Regions from separate parts of the Pseudochrobactrum algeriensis genome, predicted to be linked through region 2. Evidence: predicted binding sites of a transcription regulator. Region 2 holds the regulator's gene; each other region holds the start of a gene.

Region 1 (5,844 bases), 1.3 Mb from region 2:
GCAACCGCGCCCTCACCACAGGCAATCACCAGCTGCCCGTCCAGCACTTCACCGGCTTTGCCAGCGCCATCAGCGATCACCGAGCGCAGCACTTTCACGCGCTCAAGCTGACCATTGATTTCCATTTCGCACCAAGCACCAGGAAACGGGCTCAGGCCGCGGATACGGTTATGCACGGCGTGCGCCGGTTGTGCCCAGTCGATACGCGCTTCGGATTTTTCAATCTTGGAGGCATAGGTCACGCCATCTTCTGACTGGGGGTTGAGCTTCAGGCTGTCGCGCTCCAGTGCTGCCATCGCACGCACCATCAGATCAGCACCGGTAATGCTCAGACGATCATGCAATTCACCGCAGGTCATATTCGGAGTGATGGTAATTTTCTCGACCATGGCCACGGGACCGGTATCCAGCCCCTCATCCATTTTCATAATCATCATGCCGGTCTCGGCATCGCCCGCCATAATCGCGCGCTGGATCGGCGCAGCGCCACGCCAGCGTGGCAGCAGCGAAGCGTGACCATTATAGCAACCAAGTGCGGGCGCTTCGAGAATAGCCTTTGGCAGCAACATGCCATAGGCAACAACCACAGCGACATCCGCATTGAGATCACGGAAAATCTGCTGCTCTTCTTCGCTTCTCAGACTTTTCGGTGTGAAAACAGGAATACCGAATTCTTCCGCTTTTTCATGCACCGGCGATTTTGTCAGTTCCAGTCCACGACGACCAGCCGGACGCGGCGGCTGACTGTAAACAGCCACAATTTCATAGCCCTGTCCGATCAGCGCTGTCATCACCGGAACAGAAAATTCCGGCGTGCCCATAAACACAATACGTAACGACATAGACTATCCTACCTACACTCTCTGACCTGACCGTAATTCAGCCTGCATTTCAGATTTTTTTACCTGAAGCCGGCACATGGGTCTTGGCCAGTTTTTTGAATTTCTTGATCACCATATCCCGCTTGAGCTTGGAAATATGGTCGATAAAAAGCACGCCATCCAGATGGTCAATCTCATGCTGCAGACAGGTAGCCATCAGGCCTTCAGCTTTGATTTCCTGCGGTTTACCGTCCAGATCCTGATAGGTCACGCGCACAGTCGCAGGGCGTTCCACTTCCGCATAATAATCAGGGATCGAGAGGCAACCCTCTTCATAAGAGCTCGGCTCATCCGAGCGCTCGACAATCACCGGATTAATGAAGACCTGTGGTGCAGGGGCATCGCCCTCTTTCGCCAGATCAATCACCACCATACGGATCGGCTCAGCCACCTGAATTGCAGCCAGACCAATACCCGGCGCATCATACATCGTGGCAAACATATCATCGGAGAATTTACGCAAATCCGCATCGAAACGCTCAACGGGTTTGGAAACCTGACGCAATACCGGATCAGGAATAAAAATAATCGGCTTAATGGTCATCACAGTGATCCGGTGTTGCAAATGATTGAAAATATCTGACACCCGCGCAGGCGGGCACAATCGGAATGATGTCCGATCTAATCTCTCAGCACTCCGCCGTCAATAAATTACATGAGATGAACAAAAATTTGTTCACGTTTTATTCCTATATTTACCGCGAATCGTGTAATCTTTATCTATGGAAACATTATCTGCTTCAGAAATACCGGCATCCTTTGCGGGTGCTCTCGGCCTCAGCCCCGCCCAGTTTTTGCTGGCGGCGGGCGGTTTTGTACTGCTCATCATCCTCCTGCTGTTCTGGCTGTCCGGCCGTAACAGCAGGACGATGTTGCATGCACAATTCCAGTCGGAAGAGCGGGCGCGCGAGGCAGAAATGCAAATGCAGTCGATCCTGAAAAGTCAGGCAGAAATGCAGGGCCGGATGCAGACGATGGCAGAGCTTTTCGGCGCCAGACAGGCAGAACTCAACAAATCTATCCGCGACCGGCTCGATGGTATGACCAGTCATCTTGGCCGCAGTATCAATGAACAGACCCGCTCGACCCATGAAAACTTAAGCAAGTTGCAGGAGCGGCTGGCGGTGATCGACACCGCGCAGAACAACATCCAGTCGCTCGCCGGCCAGGTTGTGCAATTGCAAGCCATCCTCGCCAATAAGCAGACGCGCGGCGCTTTCGGCCAGTCGCGTATGGAAGCAATCATTGCCGACGGTCTGCCAATGGGTGCCTATGAGTTTCAGGCTACACTCTCTAATGGTATGCGCCCCGATTGTCTGGTGCGGATGCCCAACGGCACAGCCTCATTAGTGGTCGATGCCAAATTCCCGCTGGAAAGCTGGAATGCATTGAAGGCCTCTGAGACACCGGAAGCCAAACGTCATTACGAGCAGCTTTTTCGCCGTGATATGGAAGTTCATATCCGTGACATTGCCGCCAAATATTTCATCAGCGGAGAAACACAGGATACGGCTTTTCTGTTTGTGCCGTCAGAATCGATCTTTGCGGAAATTCACGAGAATTTTGAGGTGATTATTCAGCGGGCGCACCGTTCCCGCGTGGTCATTGTCTCCCCCTCCCTGCTGATGCTCTCCATTCAGGTCATCCAGTCCGTGCTCAAAGATGCGCGGATGCGGGAACAGGCACATCTCATTCAGGGAGAGGTTGTGCGGCTGATGGATGATGTATCGCGCCTTGATGAGCGTGTGCGCAAATTACAAACCCATTTTTCACAGGCCAGCCGCGACATTGACGATATTCTGATCTCATCCTCCAAAGTCACCCGTCGCAGTGCGAAGATTGAGGCATTGGAACTGGGCGATAATCCGGATAATCACGAACAGAAAAAAGCGCCGCAGCAACAATCCTTGCCGCAGAATGGCAGCGCTCCGGCACCACGCTTTTTATAGAAAACAATTTTACGGAATCTATCTCTGAGAACGGGATTATAAGCCTTTACAGAATGAGGCAAAAATCCCGCTCAAGGCACAACAGAGCCTTATTTTAGGCAGTAAAATTAACCATTTCAGCTATCTGCGCCGCAATAAATAAAGACGAAACCAGCAATCCGCGTCTATGCAGCTCATATATATCCGCACAAAAACCGGACAACCGCAGCGGAATCTCCGTCTCAAATGATGCCCGCAACACTTTGCCCGACAAATAAAAAAGCCGGACGCACATTGCATCCGACTTTAATTCTACAATAAAAATCAGCTAGTTACGTCTTTATATATTACATAAAGACCAAAGCCTGATCAGCCCTTCATTGTCTCACGAATACGGGCAACCAGTGCATCACTTTCCGGAAAGCCGTTTTCAGCTTTACGATCCCATACCACCTGCTCATTCAGGCGGATGATGTAATTGCCATCGCCGCCCGGAATAAGCGCGATCTCGCCGACTTCGTCACCGAATGCCTGCAACAATTCCTGAGCCGCCCATGCAGCACGGAGCATCCAGTTACACTGGATACAATATTCAATGGTAATACGTGGCTTAGCAGTCATATCGAAATATCCTATATTAAGTAGAGCGTTCCCGTTCATATTGAATCGTTAGAACCACTCTACTCTTTTGTTTTACGCATTTTCCTACGCAAAACCGGTTCCCACTTTTGCTGGAAATGCTCTAAAACAAACCCGCCTGAAGGCGGGTCTGCTCGAAATCTCTGAAGTGATTATTCATCACCCATTTTAAGCGCCTGAATGAAGGCTTCCTGCGGAATTTCCACCTTACCGAACTGACGCATGCGCTTCTTACCTTCCTTCTGCTTTTCCAGAAGTTTGCGCTTACGCGAAACGTCACCACCGTAACATTTAGCCGTCACATCCTTACGCAGAGCCGAGATCGTCTCACGCGCAACAATACGTCCGCCAATTGCCGCCTGAATCGGAATTTTGAACATATGCTGCGGGATCAGGTCTTTCAGCTTCTCACACAGCACGCGGCCACGTTTTTCAGCGGCAGAACGGTGTACCAGCATGGAGAGCGCATCAACCGGCTCGTCATTGACGAGGATCGACATCTTCACCAGATCACCTTCTTTATATTCCGACAGATTATAATCGAAAGATGCATAACCTTTGGAAATCGACTTCAGGCGATCGTAGAAATCGAACACCACTTCGTTGAGCGGCAGTTCATAGGTCACCATCGCACGCGGGCCGACATAAGACAGATCGACCTGAATACCACGACGCTCCTGACAGAGTTTCAGGATCGAACCGAGATAATCATCCGGCGTCAGAATCGTCGCTTTAATCCACGGCTCTTCAATAGAAGTGATTTTCACCACATCCGGCATATCCGCCGGATTGTGCAGTTCCTTCACCGAACCGTCGAGCATATTCATGCGATAAACAACGGAAGGTGCGGTAGCGATCAGATCAAGATCAAACTCGCGGGAAAGACGTTCCTGAATGATTTCAAGATGCAACAGCCCGAGGAAACCGCAACGGAAACCAAAGCCCAGAGCGGCCGATGTTTCCATTTCAAAGGAGAAGCTCGCATCATTGAGACGCAGCTTGCCCATGGCAGCACGCAAATCTTCAAAATCAGCCGCATCCACAGGGAACAGACCGCAGAACACCACCGGCTGAGCAGGTTTGAAACCCGGCAGCATGGTTGTTGTCGGACGTTTGTCTTCGGTGATCGTATCACCAACGCGGGTATCCGCCACTTCCTTGATCGAAGCGGTGATAAAGCCAAGCTCACCCGGCCCCAGATCTTCAACAGCCACCATTTTCGGTGTGAATACGCCGACGCGCTCCACCGGATATTTGGCACCTGTGCCCATCATACGGATGGTCTGGCCTTTTTTCAGCACACCGTCGATGATGCGAACCAGCACGATCACACCGAGATAAGTGTCATACCAGCTATCCACCAGCATGGCTTTGAGCGGTGCATCACGGTCGCCTTCTTTTGGCGGTGGCAGGCGCTCAACAATCGCTTCCAGCACATCCGGAATACCCAGACCGCTTTTCGCCGAGATTTCCACGGCATCCGATGCATCGATACCGATCACATCTTCAACCTGCTCTTTCACGCGCTCAGGATCAGCCGCAGGCAAATCAATCTTGTTCAGCACAACAACCAGATCATGATTATTGTCGATTGCCTGATAAACATTGGCCAGCGTCTGCGCTTCCACGCCCTGAGAAGCGTCCACCACCAGCAGCGAACCTTCACAGGCCGCCAGTGAACGGGAAACTTCATAGGCAAAGTCAACGTGGCCCGGCGTGTCGATCAGGTTGAGAACATAGTCCTCACCGTTTTTCGCACGATAATTCAGGCGAACGGTCTGCGCCTTGATCGTGATGCCGCGCTCGCGCTCGATATCCATCGAGTCGAGCACCTGCTCTTTCATTTCACGATTATCAAGGCCGCCGGTTGCTTGAATCAAACGGTCGGCAAGTGTCGACTTCCCATGATCAATATGGGCGACGATGGAAAAATTCCGGATATGGTCAAGTGGTGTGCTCATGCGCGCGATTTAGCAGCAGATTTGCGCAAAGGCAAAGGGGATTCATGCAAATCGGGGCAAAACAAAGCTTAAAGTGTAATCTTTCGGGGTATGGTGCATTATGTCCCCTTTGCGAAACGGCAAAAAACCAGTAAAGCGTGACCCCAAAGCTGGCAGAACGCGCAAGACATCGCGGGGCAGCACTGGAAAGTTTACTGCATAGAGATGGACACATCGCTAGCAGTTATCATGCCGCAATAGGACCGGCGCAGGAGACAGGTCATGGACACGCAAACGCTTAATCACCGCACAACACCTAAGCTGGTTACAGTTTTCGGTGGTTCAGGTTTTGTCGGGCGTCATGTGGTTGATGCACTGGCACGGCGCGGTTACCGTGTGCGTGTTGCTGTGCGAAAACCGGAAGTTGCTTATTACATGCAGCCGCTTGGCAATATC
Region 2 (5,844 bases):
CAAAACCGGTGTGGAAATGGAAGCGCTCACAGCTGTCTCCGTCGCCTGCCTGACGATTTATGATATGGCAAAAGCTGCCGATAAAGGCATGGTCATCGGCAATATCGCCGTCGACAGCAAAACCGGCGGTAAATCCGGTGACTGGCAGCGCTCTTAGCATATCGCTCTTATTTTTTACGGGGTAGGTTTCATGGCATTATTACCGGTTGATGAGGCTTTGCGGCTTTTGCTCGCGGATAAAATGCCTTCCGGCCATGAGCACGTCGCTCTGCATGAAGCCGGTGACCGTGTTCTTGCTACTTCGATCTTTGCCTCATTCAATCAACCGCCTTTTGATGCCTCGGCTATGGATGGCTATGCCATTCGCTTTGCTGATGCAGAACAACTGCCGGTGACACTGAAAGTCATCGGTGAATCTGCTGCAGGCAAAGGCTTTGACGGTACAGTCAGATCCGGTGAGGCTGTGCGTATTTTTACCGGTGCGCCAATGCCTGCCGGTGCCGACACGATTGTCATTCAGGAAGACACGCTGCAGGAAGGCAATCTGGTCACATTGTTACGGGATGTGGGCAAGAGCCGTCACATCCGTTTCAGCGGGCTGGATTTCAAAGATGGCGAATGTCTGCTGCAAACCGGTCATCTGCTTGATCCGGCATCGCTCTCTTTGGCTGCAGCGTCCGGCCACGCACAATTGCAAGTCTATAAACGCCCTAAAACAGCTATTCTTGCTACCGGCAATGAGCTTGTGCCTGCGGGCACTGTTCCTGCGGCAGATCAGATCGTCAGCTCCAACAGTTATGGTGTCGCAGAAATTGTACGGCGCAATGGCGGCACGGCAGATGATCTGGGCATTGTGCCGGATGATTTGGCCCTTATCGAACAATCCATTCGCAATGTTGCAGCTTCGGATGCAGATATTCTGATTACGCTTGGCGGCGCATCCGTCGGCGATCATGATCTGGTGCATAAAGCACTGACCAATTGCGGCGTTGAACTCGGCTTTTACAAAATCGCCATGCGTCCGGGCAAACCGCTGATGTTCGGCCAGCTGGATCGCGAAGGCAAAGTGCCCCTGCTCGTTCTTGGTCTTCCAGGTAATCCGGTTTCCAGTCTCGTTTGTTCCTATGTGTTTCTGGCGCCGCTGGTTGCGCGTCTGGCAGGCAAAGCCGCGACCACCTATATTGCCGGCGCCAGACTGGCACAGGACATGGCTGCCAATGGCAACCGCCGCGATTATGCCCGTGCGGCACTAACCCGCAACAGCGATGGCGAGTTACTGGCAACGCCTCTGCCGGTGCAGGATTCTTCCATGCTGACCGTCATTACCCGTGCGGATGCTCTGCTGATCCGTGAGCCCTTTGCGGAAACAGCTAAAGCCGGTGATCGCTGTCAAATCCTGATGATACGCTGAAATCCTTTAAACAATCGGATTAATCACTTTTAAAGCCTTGCAGAACAATACTGGAACATATAGTGTTCGTTCTGGGTTTGTTTTAAAAATTGATTCTCGCAACCGCGCCCCGTGCATGCGGTTATGCGTTTAGTCCGCACGACTTCATTATCTGCCACCATAATTTCAGTAAACGGCAGATAATATAAAGGCTTTGGGAGCGTATAATGCTGACGCGTAAACAACATGAATTATTGCTGTTTATCCATGACCGCCTGAAGGAAAGCGGCATTCCCCCTTCGTTTGACGAGATGAAAGAGGCGCTCAATCTCGCTTCCAAATCCGGCATTCACCGTCTGATTACAGCTCTGGAAGAACGCGGTTTTATCCGTCGTCTGCCAAACAGAGCGCGTGCGCTTGAAGTTGTGCGTTTACCGGATTCGATTGCACCAGGTCTCAACAGCCAGAAAAAATTCTCACCAAGTGTCATTGAAGGCGATCTCGGCAAAAAGAATGTCACCGAACTGCCTAAAAAAGCAGCGTCTGCAGCCGATCCGGAAGCACCTGCCGGTATCAGTGTTCCGGTGATGGGGCGTATTGCAGCCGGTGTACCGATTTCTGCGATCCAATCCCAGACCCATATGATTACCCTGCCACCGGAAATGCTTGGCAGCGGTGAGCATTATGCGCTGGAAGTTAAAGGCGACTCGATGATCGAAGCCGGTATTCTCGACGGCGATACAGTGATTATCCGCCGTGGTGATACTGCAAATGCCGGTGAAATCGTTGTGGCTCTGGTCGATGATGAAGAAGCAACACTCAAACGCTTCCGCCGCAAAGGCGCATCTATTGCGCTTGAAGCTGCCAATCCGGCCTATGAAACCCGTATTTTCGGTCCTGACCGCGTACGTGTTCAGGGCAGACTGGTTGGTCTGGTACGCCGCTACTAATATGCCAGCGGAGCGGAAACCGGCATTACTGCCGGTTTTCAACTACAGGCAGTTTATTGCTCCTGCTGCATATTCTTGCATGGGCAATAACGGGCCATTTTAAGTATTGCACCTCCCGATACAAATAGTGCCCTACAAGCTATTTTCGCTGCACTATTATGCTGTGACTACGCATTCATAATAGCTACGGTCAGAAAAAGGTGTGACAGTTCTTATTTTGGATCTTCCAGATTGCGGGCAGCACGGGACCAGAGGCGGTAGCTATGCCAAGGTCGTTGCGGCTCTCCCACTGCAAACACGACCTGCGCCTGTTCCGGCTTATATGCCAAACCAGCTTGATGCACTTGCGCCTTTATAGTCGCACTTTGCTGCATAGTTGGAAAAAGAGTTTGTGCTTTGTCTGTATGCTTGTGGCTATCCGGTTTCAGATAAATCTCTGCCACGCCTTGTAGTGCCAGTTGCTGGCGGGTGATGATAACAGGGGCACTTCGCGTTACTGCCCCTGTAATAATGCTGGCTTTTCTATCGGGACAAGACAGGTTTCCCGCATAAGCGAGAACGATAATATCACCGATATTACAGGCAATATCTGCCGCAGACCGGTTTTCCGCATAGATCAGCACCTGCCCGTTTTGCAGATCAAAACTGCATAACCCGTCCTCACAGACAAAACCTCCGGAATTTGCCGCGCTGCTATTATCCGGCGTTTTAACCTCATGGATTCTGTAGGCCTTGCGCCAGTTATCCGTTGTGAACGCAGCCGGTCGCGCACGGTTTACATAAAGACTATTGTTCTGGCGGACTGCAACCAGTCTGGCATCTTCCGAGATAATAATATCCGGCAAAGTGTTCATACTCAGTACAATCCCGCCAAGGATCAGAAAGAACAGCGATATCAGCCGCAAATGACTGGTAAAGATCATTGCTGTAAGCATTGCCGCTGTCCAAAGCAACAATACCGGCACGGGCAACAGGCCGGGGACCAGATCAGGGGAAAGTCCGGCAACAAAATGCGCAATCCATTTGACCAGCTCAATGCCTTTGCCCATCACCTGTAAAGGCAGCCATTCCAGTCCTAAAGGCATCAGCAGCAGAGATAGCACAGCGAAAGGCATAATCAGTACCGAGATCACCGGCAGTGCCAGTGCATTTCCCAGCATGCCAAGCGGTGCCATATTGTTAAAATGAAAGGCTGCAAAAAGCCCGCTGGCCGTACCGGCTAAAAGCGAAGTCGCCGCAATCCCGCCAAGCCAAATCCTGAGCTTACCCCCCAATGTCGTCTGCCGCATTACCTGTTCATTGCTTTGTCTCTTGCGTAATTTCCACCATGCAAAGCCTGCAATCAGCGCACCGGTTGCCGAGTAAGACATCTGAAAACTCGGCCCCAGAATTTCATGCGGTGTCACAAGAATACTGAACAGCGCTGCAATCGCCAGATTGCGCAAGGTCAGAGCTTTACGATCTAAAATCACCGCACAAAGCATCACGGCCAGCATGATAAAACTACGCTGTGCCGCCACATCTGCACCCGACAAAGCCAGATAAAAACCGGAAGAAAACAGCGAAATCAGTGCGGCGATTTTCTTCACCGGATAATACAGCGCTAAAGACGGGAACAGTCCCGCAATGCCACGCAGGCTCACCATGACAATAGCTGCTGCCAGCGCCAGATGCAGGCCGGAAATTGAGAGAATATGCGCCAATCCTGCAATGCGCAGCGCCTCATTGGTTGTCACGCTGATCCCTGCACGCTGGCCGGAGATCAGCGCTGCTGCCACCGCCCCTTCTTCGCCGGGCAATGCCTGCATAATCCGCCCGCCGATTACAGCCCGTATCTGACCGGTCAGCGCCTCAATTGAAGCAGTCCAGCTCTTTGATACTGCATCACCTGCAAAGTCATCATCGACCAGTTTCGGCACGCCGAGATAAAAGCCATTACCGCCAATGCCGCGAAAATATCCATGAAATGCGAAATCATACTGCTCGGAACGTACCGGCCCGCCATGGGGACGCAATCGCACCGCTCCTTTCAGAACAGAACCGGTTTCAGCCTGTGCAGGTAAATCACGGGCAGAGAGCCGCAACCGCTGCGGCGCATAGCGCAAATGCGGTTTTTCCGTTGTCAGCACATCGGCAACAATACGCCAGCGTCCGGCTTTGCCATTGTCTTCAGCCTCCTGCTCGAGCGAGACAATCCGCGCCGTCAGAGTGGTTGAAACAGAACTGCCAAGCATTTGCGTTGCATAGCGCTGCGTCTCCCATTTCGCAGCCAGCATACCGGTCATAAAGGCTAATATCAGTATAAGGCTGATGCGCCTTATCAGCGTATCCCGCAGCAAAAACAGCAGCCAGCCGAACAGACATGCCGGCACAAACAGCTCTATCCAGTATGGTTCGGCCTTCAGGGAAAAATAATGAACCGCCCCTGCTCCACTCGCAACGGCCAACAACAGGAAAACCGTCCCGCGTTCATATTCAAACAGCAGAGCATCACAGATATTATCCAGAAAACGCTGCCAATATTCCCGCAGATTGAGCCGGATGATCCGTGCCCGCTTTCGTCCGCTATAAACAGCACCATCATCGGGGATAATCTCTGCATCCGGCACCGGAGCAAAACCGAGCATGAATTGCTCGGCAGTTAATCCGCTGCTATGCTTCGACCGGACAGCAGCACTCCCTGACCCGCCATCATCATGACGGGACTCAGTCTTGCTTGCCTGATGGCCACATTCACCGCCATAACCATTCGCCATGCTGTCTGAATTGCCCCCGCACCTGACAGCTGCACAATTATACGTCCAAAACAGCCTATTTCACGCAGGAATCTTGCATTGAGCGGCGTTAAACACCGGTTCTGCGCTTTGATTTTTGCATCAAGTCTTGCACGTTGTGCTGCCTATGCTACATGAACAGCACAAGAAATCGAGAGGCGGCCAGTTACATTCTTTAGCCGATATATTCGGATATAAGCGTAAGATCCTGTAACCTTGCCGCAGATACGGAGCGACTGATGTCATCACCCGTTATTACCCGCTTTGCGCCTTCACCGACCGGCTATCTGCATATCGGTGGCGCTCGTACAGCGTTGTTTAACTGGCTTTATTCCAAACATACCGGCGGCAAGATGCTGCTGCGCATTGAGGATACCGACCGCGAGCGCTCCACAGAGGCGGCAACGGCAGCTATTCTTGAAGGTCTGACATGGCTCGGCCTGACATGGGACGGCGATGCCATCTCCCAGTGGGAACGCGCACCGCGCCACCGCGAAGTTGCTGAAGAACTGGTGAAAGCCGGTAAAGCCTATTATTGCTATGCCTCACCGGAAGAACTGGACGCAATGCGTGAACTGGCGCGTGCTGAAGGCCGCCCGCCGCGCTATGACGGCCGCTGGCGTGACCGCGATCCGTCGGAAGCACCGGCAGGTGTGAAGCCGGTTATCCGCATTAAAGCGCCGCGAGAAGGTGAAACCGTTGTGCTGGATGATGTGCAGGGCGAAGTCCG
Region 3 (5,844 bases), 120 kb from region 2:
AAATCAGCCCGGAGCTCCCTGCCCGAAACCACAATCCGGCTGACATAAGCGCTATAGAATCATCTGCTTATAATGAGCCGGAATTGTCTGATTTGAAATTTGTGAGCTTTTCCGAGGCCTTTAATCTCAATATTGCAGCGATTACGCGCATTATTTTACGGGATATCGAAAAACTCCTGCTCGAAGACAGGGATTTGTCCTCTATATATCCGGTTCCGTTCTATCGTAAACGGCATGGCCGTCATGTCCGTGAGGTGATTTAAGTTTCATGCAGCAAGACCATCTTTCAACTGAACCCGCATCAGAGGTACTTCAACCAACGCAATGGCGCTCTCTTGGCGCAGCCATTGCCACGATCAGTGCCGTTGGTGCAGCGATCGGCCTTGGTATTCCGCTGCTGAGTGTGCTTCTGGAAAGCCGTGGCTATTCAGCCAGCACCATCGGTGCAAATACGGCTGTTGCCGGTCTTGCATCGCTGTTTGGCGCAGCGCTATCGGCGCGTATCGGTTCCTATCTGGGCGTTGCACGCTCAATGATGCTGATGCTGTTCATCAGCGGTCTGTCCTTCCTCGGTTTCTATCTGTTTCCGAATATTATTGCATGGTTTGCACTGCGCGTTTCCTTACATTTCGCGCTCACCGTATTATTTGTGCTGTCTGAATATTGGGTCAATACCTCTGCCCCGCCCGCCAAACGCGGACTGGTGCTTGGTATATACGCGACCTGTCTTTCTCTCGGCTTCGCAGTCGGCCCGTGGTTGTTCTCAATCATCGGCAGCGGCGGCTTTATGCCCTTTGGTATCGGCATCGTCATCATTGCGCTGGCAGCCTTCCCTGTCATGATTGCCAGTAAAGACAGCCCTGAATTTGAAGAAGGGGAACACGTTCCCTTCATGCCTTATATTTTCGCGGTTCCGGCGGCGACAATGGCGGTCTTTGTCTATGGCGCAGTAGAAACCGGTGGTTTTGCCCTGTTTCCGGTCTTCGGGACACGCGTCGGCCTCAATGAAGGCGATGCGGCGCTGCTGCTGACCATGGTCGGTCTCGGCAATGTGCTGATGCAGATTCCGCTCGGCCTCGTCTCCGACCGCATCGGCGACCGCCGTATTCTGCTGCTGATTTGTGCTATTATTGGTTTTGCCGGTATGGTGCTGCTGCCTTATGTTGTTACCAACTGGTATCTGATGGCAGTTCTGCTGCTGATCTGGGGCGGTGTGGTTGCCGGTCTTTACACTGTCGGCCTCGCCCATCTCGGTTCGCAATTGCAGGGACGTGAGCTTGCTTCGGCCAATGCCGCGTTCATTTTCTGCTATGGTATCGGTATGCTGGCAGGCCCTCAGGCGGCCGGTGTCGGCATGGATTTGCTGGGAGCAACAGGTTTCCCGGTCACTTTATCACTCTTTTTTGCAGCATTTATCATAATTCTGCTTATCAGACTGGTAGTTCGTAAACAGCGGGCTTGACTTTTCGGCGTGTATCCGTAGTGTCGCGCCAAATTCCCGCACCCGGATGAAATCGCCGGACAAGCAGGCGGTTTTATTATTTAAAAGAGCAGGATATCGTTATGGCTAAGGCTACAACAATTAAAATCAAGCTGTTGTCGACCGCAGACACAGGCTTCTTCTACGTAACCAAGAAGAACAGCCGTACAATGACTGAAAAAATGACAAAGCGTAAATACGACCCAGTTGCTAAGGCACACGTCGAATTCAAAGAAACCAAAATCAAATAATTCTGGTTTCGGTTATTAAAAAACCCGGACTGTTATCAGTCCGGGTTTTTTGTTGTTGAATGCAGAGCATTTCTGATTGGTAATTTGTGTCGGAACCGTAATTAAGGTGCCCAATCGGCCTGCTGCAAAACAATACGGTAACCGTCCGGATCTTCGAAAGTTACCCCCTTCTTGTCCCAATAGGGATTGAAGGCGCTCACAGGCACAAAGCCGGTCGCTTTCATACGCTCAACAGCATTTTCCCACTCGGCATGATCCGGCAAATAAAAAACCAGCAGATTCTCTTTGGTTGGTGCCTTACCGGCCTGATGCTTATCGGTGCGTGTAAATGCAAAATGATAGGGCACATTTTCACGCCCCATAATGATCGCGTCAAAACCGTCATGATCCTGAAAACTATCAAGAACTGTCAGTCCTAAACCATCCCGATAAAAGGGAAGCAATGCATCCGGATTATCTGTCGGCCTTACAATGCGGAACGTAGGAATTTTCATCATTCACCTCAGTAAGGCGAAATCCTGTAACTACAGGTCGCCGAGATAGGACTTGATCGTCTCAATAAAGCGCGGCACGGAGATCGGCTTGGAAATATAGGCTTCGCAACCGCCCTGACGAATACGCTCTTCATCGCCCTTCATAGCAAAGGCTGTGACGGCAATTACCGGAATGGCTTTCAGGTCGTCATCTTCTTTCAGCCATTTGGTGACTTCAAGACCGGAGACTTCCGGCAGCTGAATATCCATCAAAATCAGGTCGGGATGGTGGATTCGCGCCAGATCCATAGCTTCAAGACCATTGCGCGTACGGATGGTTTCATAACCGCTGGCTTCAATCAGATCGCGGAAAAGCTTCATATTCAGCTCATTATCTTCGACGATCATTACTTTTTTGGTCATGAAAAAATACCTTATTACTCAGAACATTGTCTGAATATATCCGCGTGCTGGCCGCAGCATTTCGTAGTTTTCGGCTCACGTCAATTACCACGCACGGGTACAGCACACAGAGACCATGATTATTCCAACCCCATCAGCATAGCATTGAACAATGACCAAAATGCTCCTAAACAGCTTTCATACAGCTAAAGATGCAATTACAGTTGCCAAAACGTAAAAGCCAGCCGGATATAAAATGTCAAAAACCATCTTGAATCAAAGCGATGCTGAAAATCTGGCCATTGAAGCTCTGGTCTTTCTGGCGCAGCAACCAGATTTAATGAATCGCTTTCTGTCCCTCACCGGTATTGAAGTCTCCTCCATCCGCGAAGCCGCAGATGAACCGGCTTTTCTGACCGGTGTATTACAATTCTATCTGGCGCATGAACCAACGCTCATGCAGTTTTGTGAAGCCACTGGCCATAAGCCGGAGAGCATGAATCAGGCGCTGCACTTTCTGCCGAACGGCGACAGTGCTTACGACCAATCCATGTAAGTGCGACCTCCTGCATCGCTGCAGATTGTGTATAAAATTCGCTGGCGCTTGAAATCATCTGCCTGTATTGTGCAAATGTTCCGCTTATGTTCGGATCATGATACAGGTTTTTACGATGGTCAACGGTGTTTCCGGTTATTTTGCTGAGGCCGATCCGCAGGCAGGTTTCTGCCGCGATTGCCTGACTGTGCAGAAAAAACGCCGTAGTGAACCGAGACCACGCTGCAGCGCTTGCGGCAGCCCGCGTCTGGTACGTCATGAAGAGCTATATGATTTAAGCTTTGCACATATTGATTGCGATGCTTTTTACGCTTCCATTGAAAAACGCGACAATCCTGAACTGCGTGACAAGCCGGTGATTGTCGGCGGCGGCAAGCGTGGTGTGGTTTCCACCTGCTGCTATATTGCGCGTATTCACGGTGTGCGTTCTGCTATGCCGACTTTCAAAGCCATTGAGCTCTGCCCGCAGGCCGTATTCGTTAAGCCGAATATGGAGAAATACCGCAAGGTCGGGCATCAGATTCGCCAAATGATGTTTGATCTCACGCCATTGGTCGAACCGCTTTCGATTGATGAGGCGTTTCTGGATTTGCGCGGTACGGCCAAACTGCACCGTGCGCCTCCTGCCCTTGTACTGGCAGAATTCGCCCGCCGGATTGAACAGGAAATCGGCATCACCGTTTCTGTCGGCTTGTCCTACTGCAAATTTCTGGCGAAACTTGCCTCGGACATGGAGAAGCCGCGTGGTTTCTCGGTGATCGGGGAAGAGGAAACGCTGGATTTTCTGAAGCCTAAGCCAGTCGGTATGATCTGGGGTGTCGGTAAAGCGCTCAATGCCAAGCTCAATGCTGACGGTATTCAGACCATAGGACAGCTCCAGCAAATGGAAGAATCTGCGCTGATGAAGTCCTATGGCGTGATGGGGCAGCGTCTCTACCGCCTCTCCCGCGGCATGGACACGCGCACAGTGCAGCCTGAAAGCGAGATGAAGAGCATCTCCAATGAAACCACGTTTGATATTGATATCGCCAAGGCTGAAGAGCTGGTGCCGGTACTGCGTGCATTGTCGGAAAAAGTTGCCGGGCGACTGAAACATGGCGAGATTGCCGGTCATACAGTGGTACTGAAGCTGAAAACCAAGGATTTCCAAAGCCGCACCCGTAATCATCGTCTGAGCGATCCTACGCAGCTTGCCGACAGGATTTTCCGCACCGGCCTTTATATGCTGCAAAAGGAAATTGACGGCACCAAATACCGCCTGCTCGGTATCGGCGTGACCGACCTCACCGATCCGGTAAAGGCTGATCCGCCTGATCTCGTGGATATCAAAGCCGGTAAGCGTGCGGCGGCTGAAACTGCCATTGATAAGCTACGCTCCAAATTCGGCTCCAAAACAGTGGAAACCGGCTACACATTCGGCAAAGGCAACCTCGCCCGCCCGCAGACACCGTCTGACAAATAGGTTTGGCCTGACTGCGGTTTTTCCAGCGAATAAAATGCTAATAAAAGCCATGTCATCATTTCTTCATGGAAGTGACATTTGTCTGAAACAGAGAACGGCGAAATCTCCCCTCAATGTCTGAATCAAAAAGTGGCAGGCTATAGCGAAAATGGTGATTTCGAGCACCGGAACACAGCGTACATATAAGTACGTGAGTACCGGAAGCGTAGAAATTGCCATTTGCAGCAAGGCATGGCGGCTTTTGGATCAGAGATCCAGAATTTTATCCAACATTCGGGGATATTCATGTCGCGCCGTTCTATGAGACTTTCTCTCATCACCGCTCTTACTGCCACTCTGGCAAGTTCCGTTGCTTTTTCCGCTTCGGCTGAGCCGGTTTTCAACCGCATCGCCAGCTTTGCAGTCGCCGATAACCTGCCGAAAGATGCCGATGCAAAAGCGGCGACATCTTCCGAGATCATCACGGTTTCCGAAGACGGCAATATGCTGATCTATTCCGACAGCCCGTATGGCGGCATCGGTTTTGTTGATATTACCGATCCGAAAAATCCTAAAGCCGGCGGCGTTCTTAAAGTTGAAGGCGAGCCGACATCAGTTACTGTAGCAGGCAAGCGCGTTTTCGCCGGTGTCAACACATCTGAAAGCTATGTGAAGCCATCAGGCCGTCTGGATGTGATTGATATTGCATCGCGCAAGGTTGAAATGAGCTGCGATCTCGGCGGCCAGCCGGATTCGGTAGCCGTTTCACCAGACAAGACATTCCTCGCCGTTGCCATTGAAAATGAGCGCGATGAAGAGCTGAATGATGGTGAGTTGCCACAGCTGCCAGCCGGTAATCTGGTTATTCTCAATCTCAAAGACGGCACACCGGATTGCAAAACCATGAAAGTGGTTGATCTGACCGGTATTGCAGAAGTTGCACCGGAAGACCCTGAACCGGAATTTGTTTCCATCAACAGCAAGAATGAAATTGCTGTTACACTTCAGGAAAACAACCATATTGCGATCGTCGATGCTGCTTCCGGCAAGATCACCGCGCATTTTTCTGCCGGTACTGTTGACCTCGACAAGATCGACACCAAGAAAGACGGCCAGATCAAATTTAACGGCGAGATGAAAAATGTCGCCCGCGAGCCGGATACCATCAAATGGATTGGCGATGATCGTCTGCTAACCGCCAATGAAGGCGACTATAAAGGCGGCTCCCGCGGCTTCACGAT

The links. Region 2 encodes LexA, which represses DNA repair genes until DNA is damaged. Its sites were predicted from a motif close to TGTTCNNNNTGTGTTCNG; they were not measured.
Region 1: a site for LexA is predicted at 1,555-1,572, ahead of KHQ09_RS14135 (DNA recombination protein RmuC). Genes of this name have one in related genera too.
Region 3: a site for LexA is predicted at 3,239-3,256, ahead of KHQ09_RS08845 (DNA polymerase IV). Genes of this name have one in related genera too.

Annotation. Positions count from the first base shown of each region.
Region 1 covers NZ_CP075361.1:2,617,303-2,623,146, forward strand. Annotated here, with positions in the region: gene fmt (methionyl-tRNA formyltransferase) at 1-842, opposite strand, end outside; gene def (peptide deformylase) at 892-1,425, opposite strand; gene KHQ09_RS14135 (DNA recombination protein RmuC) at 1,604-2,830, shown strand; gene KHQ09_RS14140 (Rdx family protein) at 3,179-3,430, opposite strand; gene lepA (translation elongation factor 4) at 3,601-5,409, opposite strand; gene KHQ09_RS14150 (complex I NDUFA9 subunit family protein) at 5,671-5,844, shown strand, end outside.
Region 2 covers NZ_CP075361.1:1,348,029-1,353,872, reverse strand. Annotated here, with positions in the region: gene moaC (cyclic pyranopterin monophosphate synthase MoaC) at 1-157, shown strand, start outside; gene KHQ09_RS08330 (molybdopterin molybdotransferase MoeA) at 191-1,411, shown strand; gene lexA (transcriptional repressor LexA) at 1,618-2,340, shown strand; gene KHQ09_RS08320 (ComEC/Rec2 family competence protein) at 2,553-5,096, opposite strand; gene gltX (glutamate--tRNA ligase) at 5,354-5,844, shown strand, end outside.
Region 3 covers NZ_CP075361.1:1,471,596-1,477,439, reverse strand. Annotated here, with positions in the region: gene KHQ09_RS08875 (NUDIX hydrolase) at 1-263, shown strand, start outside; gene KHQ09_RS08870 (MFS transporter) at 269-1,462, shown strand; gene rpmG (50S ribosomal protein L33) at 1,564-1,731, shown strand; gene KHQ09_RS08860 (VOC family protein) at 1,833-2,228, opposite strand; gene KHQ09_RS08855 (response regulator) at 2,256-2,627, opposite strand; gene KHQ09_RS08850 (DUF3572 domain-containing protein) at 2,863-3,162, shown strand; gene KHQ09_RS08845 (DNA polymerase IV) at 3,278-4,624, shown strand; gene KHQ09_RS08840 (esterase-like activity of phytase family protein) at 4,910-5,844, shown strand, end outside.